One region of the Shewanella sp. 10N.286.48.B5 genome, then DNA from elsewhere that is predicted to be linked to it. Evidence: predicted binding sites of a transcription regulator. Region 1 holds the regulator's gene; the other holds the start of a gene.

Region 1 (4,423 bases):
TTTCAATATCCATAAATGAACGGTAAAGATCGGCCACTTTTTGCTCATCAGTACCCATTTTAAGATCTGGGTTTGCACTGACATCTTCGATGATGGCTTTAACGTCGTCACGGGCATTTTCGCGCAAGTCGTAAAAGGCGCCGATATTGGTGCGGTCACCAGGGATTTCCGCGGTGTTTAACCAGCCGCCATTTACGTAGAGGTAAAAATCATCTTGTGGGCGAACTGACTTGTCCATATTGTCAAAGCTAATACCTGAGGTAAGGGCTTTTTCAACGGCAACTGCGGTTTCTGTTTTAGCGACTTCTGGTGCTGCGGATTCAGTGACTGCTTTATCTGAATTGCAGGCACTAAGGCCTGCGATAAGTGAGGCGCAAAGCCCACCGATAACTAGCTTTTTCATGTTGTTTCCCTATGCATTGAAGAGTGAAGCCTTTTTATCGGCCTTAATTTTGAGCTGTTTTTATTGTTCACTGCCTTAAGACAGTTTTATGTGACCAACATGTTAAGTCTTAACAGGGGCACTTAACAAGGGCTAAGGCTAGGCTTTTAGTGATAAATTGAGCATTTATTGACTGTGTTGTGTAACTAAAAATTACCAGAATGTTACAGTGGCCATTTATCGTTTTCTATTTGCTAGCCAACAGCTCATAATAGCGACCAATTAGTTTTCACTTGGTTTTATATATGCGTTTAGACAAATTTATCTGCGAGAGCACCGAGCTGACTCGTTCATTAGCAAAAAGAGTTATCAAGTCAGGTGAAGTGACCTGTAATGGTGACGTGGTTAAAGACGCGAGCTTTAAAGTGAAAGATGATACTGAAGTGTGTATCGAAGGTCGTCAAATTAAGATCGTGGGCGAGCGCTACATCATGATGCACAAGCCTGTTGATACCATTTGCTCAACCATTGATGAAGAATATCAATCGGTGTTGGGATTAATGGATATTGAAAAAGTCGATACCCTGCATATTGCTGGGCGTTTAGATGTGGACACCACAGGTTTGGTGCTGATCACCAGCGATGGCCAGTGGTCACATAAAATCACCTCACCTAAAAAAGATTGCGGTAAACGTTACCTTATCGAAGCTGCTGCATCACTTGATCCTGCATTGGTGGAAACCTTTGCCGAAGGGATCCAATTAAAAAGTGAAGACGGCTTAACTAAACCGGCGCTGCTAGAGATCATTGATGAATACCATGCCAGATTAACTATCAGCGAAGGTAAGTACCATCAAGTGAAGCGTATGTTTGCTGCTGTGGGGAATCGGGTGGTCAATTTACATCGTGAAGCTGTGGGTGAAATTGAACTTGATGCTGATTTAGAAGAAGGCGAATGGCGTTTTCTCACCGATGCTGAAATCGCCTCAATTTAACACTTACGCACTGTTAAAACCAAAAAAGCAGCCTAAGGCTGCTTTTTTAATGGCTCAATAAATCGTGAAGGTGTTATTTGCTAAGAGGGCTATTCACTATAGCCAAACAGTGATTTTACCGTTTCTAAGGTATCATCAATGGTTTTGATACTTGAAGGACAAATAAAGATAGTGTCATCACCAGCAATAGTCCCCAAAATCCCTTCAGGCTTACCTATCGAGTCTAATAATCGGGCAATAAGCTGCGCTGCGCCGGGGCTGGTTCTGACTACGATCATCGCTTGGTTATGATCCACATCCAATACCAAGTTTTTAACAGGGCTGCCTGCTGTTGGCACACCTAACTCAGCGGGTAAACAATATACCATTTCTTGCTTAGCATTACGGGTACGTACTGCACCAAACTTACTTAGCATACGGGAAACTTTTGACTGGTTAATATTGCCAAAACCTTCTGCTTGCAGTGCGATTACGATTTCACTTTGGCTACCAAAGCGCTCTTCCTTTAATATCGACTTAAACGTCTTTACGAGTTCATCCTGATTCTTAGTCGCTGGCATATTTTTTTCGTCTTATAGTAATTTTTAAAAAGAATAGATTTTATTCAAAAAAGTAGCTCATTCTGAATAGATAAACGCATCAAGTCAAGAAATAAGCTAAATTGGTGAATAAAAATTCATTTTAGCTATTACTGGCTAAATTAGTCATTATTTATATACATATCATAGAATAAGGAAATTAGTGTGATCTACTAAGGGATAATTGAAATCCTCGCTGTGATCCAGTAATGTGACGCCACAAGAAAACATGATCTGTGTCACAGACCAGACTGAAGTCAATCACTAGAACGTAATTGGAGATCATCATGAAAGTAGCTGTACTTGGTGCTGCTGGCGGTATCGGCCAGGCCTTAGCTTTACTATTAAAAACTCAACTTCCTGCAGGTTCAGAGTTGTCTTTATATGACATCGCTCCTGTTACTCCAGGTGTTGCAGTTGACTTAAGCCACATCCCTACAGATGTAAAAGTGGCTGGTTTTGCTGGTGAAGACCCAACTCCTGCGCTAGTTGGCGCTGATGTTGTTCTTATCTCTGCAGGTGTTGCGCGTAAGCCTGGTATGGATCGCTCAGATCTATTTAATATCAATGCGGGTATCGTAAGAAACCTTATTGAAAAAGTGGCGGCAACTTGCCCTAAAGCATTAATTGGCGTTATCACTAACCCAGTAAATACTACTGTTGCTATTGCGGCTGAAGTACTTAAAAAAGCAGGTGTTTACGATAAGAACCGTTTATTCGGTGTGACGACACTTGATGTTATCCGCTCTGAAACCTTCATCGCTGACCTTAAAGGGCTAAACGTTGCTGATGTAAACATCAACGTTATTGGTGGCCACAGTGGTGTGACTATTCTGCCACTTCTTTCACAAGTTGAAGGCGTAAGCTTTACTGATGAAGAAGTTGCAGCGCTAACAACACGTATCCAGAATGCGGGTACTGAAGTTGTTGAAGCTAAAGCGGGTGGCGGTAGTGCGACTCTGTCTATGGGTCAAGCGGCATGTCGCTTTGGCCTATCATTGGTTCGCGGCCTACAAGGCGAAGCTAACGTGGTTGAATGTGCTTATGTTGATGGCGGCAGTGAACATGCTGACTTCTTCGCACAACCTGTATTACTTGGTAAAAACGGCGTAGAAAAAGTATTACCATACGGCGATGTTAGCGCATTTGAAGCTAATGCCCGTGATGCAATGCTTGATACATTAAACGGCGACATCAAACTTGGTGTTGAGTTCGTTAAGTAAATTTAAGCTTATCAATTATTGATAACTTGATTTACCGATAAAAATGCGAAGCCTTTGGCTTCGCATTTTTGTTGCTGACAGGCTAAAGTTGCTGCAAGGGGAAAAGACCTAAGCCCTTTACCAACTAATCAGTTTTCCTTGCCAATCAATAAAGCTGGCTTGTCCATCGTAGTAAATTCGGTCAATTTCAGCGTTGTCATCTTCACTACTTTCGCTTCCAGCTTCCTTAATTGCGTTATTGATATTCAGTAATTGCGACGCGACAAATTCAGCAGTAAATAATTTTTCAGCGGGCACATTGGCCTGAAAAGGTTTGGATAATGGGGTGTCTGTGGTGCCGGGATGAAAAGCAATGAGCTTTACGTTTTTGGCACGCCGAGCATATTCAATCGCCGCGGTTTTAATTAGCATGTTTAGCGCAGCTTTTGAAGCGCGATAGCTATACCATCCTCCCAAGCGATTATCACTAATACTGCCTACTCGGGCGCTGAGCACATTAATAATACAGCCCTGTTTACCTGCAACCAGTTTGACTAAATACTGTAGCCACAGCATAGGGGTAATGGTGTTTGACTCAAACAAAGCCTGCATTGCCTCAGGGTTAACATCTTCTAAGCGCTTTTCAGGGGCTATTGTTTTAAAGGGGAGAGTTTTAGAAACTGTGTTTTCTGAGGCGCTCCCTGTTGCTGCGCCAGTCATTTGATACTGATTGTGCAATCTGCCATTACAAATAAATACCCGAGTAATTTTACCTTTAAACGGCTGCAATTGCTGGCACAGTGTGGCAATGGCGTCTGCTGAATAATCGCAGCTAATATGTTGCTGAGTTATGGGGTTAGTACTTTCATTAGCCAATTTCGTCTCAGCAGTTGCAGATTGGCTGATACTGATGAGGTGCTTTATGTCAGTTGCCGTATCTTGCTTAATCAGTGCTGCAATAATGGCCTTTGCAATCCCAGAAGATGCACCAATGATTAACGCAACTGAGCCTGAATTTGCAGTGAATGATTGGCTCAAGTAAATCTCCTTGGGTTGATGGCTGATTGTAGCTATGGCTTTAAGCAGTTAACTCACTATTTGATGCTACAGCTACCATCTTCACAGCGCTGCTTACCGGTTAACAGGTAGGATAATTTGTAGCGGTGTTTTGCAAAACCAAGATAAGCCACATCGGCTAATGGTTTGATGCAAGGTAAGCGCAATAACTGTACCCATTGATGTTTTCCTGTAAGTGCCCAAGCTTTT
Region 2 (4,423 bases), 2.8 Mb from region 1:
TTAAATCTGCAGGGCGACAAGTAATAGCCTCTGCGCCATTTAATACCCGTGCTTGCAGCTCGGCATTAACCGGAGCCGGCGTTGCACCGTATTCGCCTTTCAGTACACCTTCGGTTTCTTTAGCTAAGGTTTTATAACGCTCGCCCATTAAGACATTAATCACTGACTGGGTGCCGACAATTTGCGAGGTTGGTGTAACCAATGGCAAAAAGCCAAGATCTTCACGCACACGAGGGATCTCTTCTAACACCTCATCCATTTTATCTGCAGCGCCCTGCTCTTTGAGCTGGTTTTCCATGTTAGTTAACATGCCACCTGGCACTTGTGCACGAAGAATACGTGAATCAATGCCTTTAAGCGCCCCTTCAAAACGGGCATATTTCTTACGTACTTCTCTAAAGTAAGCGGCAATTTCTTCTAATGCTGCCATGTCGTAACCCGTGGCGCGGCCCGAGTCTTCTGCCATAGCAACTAATGTTTCAGTAGCTGAATGGCCATAGGTTTGGCTCATGGTTGAAATCGCGGTATCAAGAATATCAACACCAGCCTCAATGGCTTTTTGATAGGTTGCAGTACTTAAACCCGTTGTAGCATGACAATGCATAGAAACGGTTAAGTCAGTTTGAGATTTTAAACGGCTGATAAGGTCATAAGCTTGCATTGGCTTAAGTAAGCCTGCCATATCCTTGATGCACAGTGAGTCACAGCCCATGTCTTCAAGGTTTTTAGCCATATCAACCCAAGTATCCACGTTATGAACTGGGCTACTAGTAAATGAAATCGTACCTTGTGCATGACCGCCGACTTGCTTAACTGCTTTAACCGCAGTTTCTAAGTTACGCACATCATTCATGGCATCGAAAATTCTGAAAACATCAACACCATTGGTATGGGCACGCTCAACAAAGCGGGTCACCACATCATCGGCGTAATGACGATAGCCTAATAAATTCTGACCACGCAATAGCATTTGCTGTGGTGTATTTGGCATCGCCTTTTTCAGCTCTCTGATACGATCCCAAGGGTCTTCGCCTAAATAACGAATACAAGAATCAAACGTAGCACCGCCCCAAGACTCTAAAGACCAAAAACCAATTTTATCCAGTAAAGGTGCAATAGGTAACATATCGTCTAAACGTAAGCGCGTGGCTAAAATAGATTGATGGGCGTCTCGTAATACTACATCTGTTAACGCTAAAGGCTTGCTCATGATAACTCCTAAACGATTTAATCTTTGGCACGATACTGGTGAATAGCAGAAGTGATAGCTGCTATTAACTTAGGATCAATTGATGTCGCAGCTGCGGGTACAGGTGTAGGCGCATTAGCAACAACAGGCTGAATGTCTGACTGACATAATCTAGCTACAAGATTAATGCCGATAATTAATATGCTTAAAAATATAAAAACTAAGCTCATCCCCATTATCATCATGCCCAAGGCATCCAATAATTGCTCGGATATTGATGATGTCATAAACCCTCTCTTGTCATTATGTGCAATTAAGAATTGCCCACAGGATCAGTTCCAATGTTTACACGTCAATAACGTCTGCTGAATAAATTGCACCAAAACGATGCGGCATCAACAAAAGGAATAATTATTCATTCAGCATAAGCTGTTTTTATTCCATTAAAATCCACCAGTTCAGCGATTAAACTACCCTGTGATTTATTATCGACGAAAAATATAACCAATCTATAACAATTAATCCAACACCTTGTAAATTGGTCAGACCAAAATTAATAAGATTAAGCCCACCTTGGTGATAATTCGATAAAAATAGTTCACATATAATGAAGAATCTTCATTTTTGATTACTTTATCAGGAAAATGATAAGGTCATGACAAGATCTATATAAAAAGAGATATCAGAAATAAGAACAGCTATATTCACCAAAATTGTGCAGATGCTCTATTTAGCATAAATATGTAGTGGTTTTTGTAATTTATGGCTCATCATCAAGTTGTAGTTAAAATAAAAGCATACAAAACTAATTAACCAAGCTAAGTACAATTAATCAACTAGAGTGAACGTACTAACCAGCATGACTGAAGGATTTATCCAAATTTTGATGTGGTTCATTTTGACTTAAGATCTAAAGCAGGTTAGCGACATTTGAGTGAGTGTGAAGTAGGTATATTGGCAGGAAAACTTAAAGTCACTTTATATGACTGACTGGATTTTAGGCATAAAAAAAGCCCTGTAGATAACTACAGGGCTTTTTCTAATACTGGTGCGGATGGGAGGATTCGAACCTCCGACCGCCTGGTTCGTAGCCAGGTACTCTATCCAGCTGAGCTACATCCGCAAAATTTTTACTGCCAATCTTTACTCAGTGCTAATTGAGCTTAGTTGCATATTTAAAATATGCAAATAATGGCGGAGAGGGAGGGATTCGAACCCTCGATGGGAGTTAAAGCCCATACTCCCTTAGCAGGGGAGCGCCTTCGGCCACTCGGCCACCTCTCCGAATTATGGTGCGGATGGGAGGATTCGAACCTCCGACCGCCTGGTTCGTAGCCAGGTACTCTATCCAGCTGAGCTACATCCGCATAATTAGGTACTATTTTATATGGTGCGGATGGGAGGATTCGAACCTCCGACCGCCTGGTTCGTAGCCAGGTACTCTATCCAGCTGAGCTACATCCGCATATATAAAATTTACAGCTTTTAAATTATTTAATGGTGCGGATGGGAGGATTCGAACCTCCGACCGCCTGGTTCGTAGCCAGGTACTCTATCCAGCTGAGCTACATCCGCTCATTAAAAAATTTAAACACAACAATAGAAAATGGTGCGGATGGGAGGATTCGAACCTCCGACCGCCTGGTTCGTAGCCAGGTACTCTATCCAGCTGAGCTACATCCGCATCGTTTACTATTTTAAGAAATGGCGGAGAGGGAGGGATTCGAACCCTCGATGGGAGTTAAAGCCCATACTCCCTTAGCAGGGGAGCGCCTTCGGCCACTCGGCCACCTCTCCGTTTCTTGGCGCACATATTACTGTTTGCCGAAAATAAGTCAAACCTTTTTCAGCATCTTATATTCATTTGAACTGTTTTTGAGCACATTGATGAGTTAAGCCACAATTATCATCAATTCATTTAAAAAAATTTGTATTTTTTTTAGCAAACAATCTTAAATAGTCTAAAAACAATAAAGCCAGCTTTCGCTGGCTTTATTGGTAAATCGCAAACAATGTCTGATATATCAGAAATTGCCACCATCTTCAGGTGTAACGTTGCCAGATTTTTCAGACTGGATACGTTGATAAATTTCTTCGCGATGAACTGATACTTCTTTAGGTGCATTCACACCGATACGTACTTGGTTACCTTTTACACCTAGTACAGTAACAGTCACTTCATCACCTATCATTAATGTTTCGCCAACACGGCGAGTCAAAATCAGCATTCGATTGCTCCTTTAGTCCAATCAGCATACACCAGCTTCTATCCGTAATATGCGCGTTTAATAATGTTAGCTTAATACAAATCATTAGTGACGACACTAAATCAATAAAACTTTTAAGCTTTTTACCCCAAAAAAAAGAAAAAACGTATTCCTGCGGCCTGATTATTTCAAGTTGATAACATTTAAAGGCTATTCTTTAAACAAAAGCAAAACAGGTAATTTAATAAATTGCTGCTTATGCGTACAAAAAAAGCATAAAAGTTGCTTCAATTTAGAATTATAGTAGCTTGAGTCAAAAAAGCGTAAAAAATGATACCTAAGAATGCTTTATAAGCTTGCCGAACCACTATCTCAAAGCTCAACCTAATACTCAAGCCATAAAATGCCGTAAACACCTTATGGCTTAAGTTGTCAGTTAGCCTAAACGTTCGCTGAGCCATGGTTGAACTAAGGCTAATGCTGCATCTAAGTTCTCTGGTTGTGTTCCGCCAGCTTGGGCCATATCAGGGCGCCCACCACCTTTACCGCCAACCTGCTGTGCTACCATAGCCACAAGTTCACCAGCTTTAACCTTACCGACAAGATCTTTGCTCACACCAGCAATCAAGTTAACCTTTGCATCGCCAGCAATACCGAGCACGATAATTGATGACGGTAACTTTTGCTTCAGCTCATCTTGCAAGCCTCGTAAAGATTTAGGGTCCACACCTTCAAGCTTTTTAACTAATACCTTGATGCCGTTCATCTCAACAGCTTCACCAGCAATATCGGCACTGGCTGCTGCAGCTAACTTATCTTTTAGCTGCGACATTTCTTTCTCAAGGGATTTTACTTTATCAAGCTGTGCTTTTAATTTCGCTACAACAGAGGCTGAATCTGACTTAAGCAAACTTGCCGCTTGTTCAAGTTGAGATTGCTGCTCAGCAACATAAGCCATTGCTGCGGCACCCGTTACCGCTTCAATACGGCGAATACCTGCTGCAATACCACCTTCTGAAGTGATTTT

The links. The regulator ArgR, encoded in region 1, controls arginine synthesis, uptake and breakdown. The targets are predictions, from matches to a motif close to ANTGAATANNTATTCANT.
Region 2: BCU57_RS01175 (OadG family protein) is a predicted target of ArgR. The motif match lies at 1,592-1,609, and genes of this name have one in related genera.

Annotation. Positions count from the first base shown of each region.
Region 1 is NZ_MCVG02000001.1:3,059,524-3,063,946, reverse strand. It holds gene BCU57_RS13120 (M13 family metallopeptidase) at 1-403, opposite strand, end outside; gene rsuA (16S rRNA pseudouridine(516) synthase RsuA) at 688-1,377, shown strand; gene argR (transcriptional regulator ArgR) at 1,467-1,937, opposite strand; gene mdh (malate dehydrogenase) at 2,243-3,178, shown strand; gene BCU57_RS13100 (SDR family NAD(P)-dependent oxidoreductase) at 3,296-4,195, opposite strand; gene BCU57_RS13095 (thiol-disulfide oxidoreductase DCC family protein) at 4,252-4,423, opposite strand, start outside.
Region 2 is NZ_MCVG02000001.1:264,266-268,688, reverse strand. It holds gene oadA (sodium-extruding oxaloacetate decarboxylase subunit alpha) at 1-1,210, opposite strand, end outside; gene BCU57_RS01175 (OadG family protein) at 1,228-1,476, opposite strand; tRNA gene BCU57_RS01170 (tRNA-Arg) at 2,236-2,312, opposite strand; tRNA gene BCU57_RS01165 (tRNA-Ser) at 2,382-2,473, opposite strand; tRNA gene BCU57_RS01160 (tRNA-Arg) at 2,480-2,556, opposite strand; tRNA gene BCU57_RS01155 (tRNA-Arg) at 2,578-2,654, opposite strand; tRNA gene BCU57_RS01150 (tRNA-Arg) at 2,688-2,764, opposite strand; tRNA gene BCU57_RS01145 (tRNA-Arg) at 2,797-2,873, opposite strand; tRNA gene BCU57_RS01140 (tRNA-Ser) at 2,895-2,986, opposite strand; gene csrA (carbon storage regulator CsrA) at 3,214-3,417, opposite strand; gene alaS (alanine--tRNA ligase) at 3,833-4,423, opposite strand, start outside.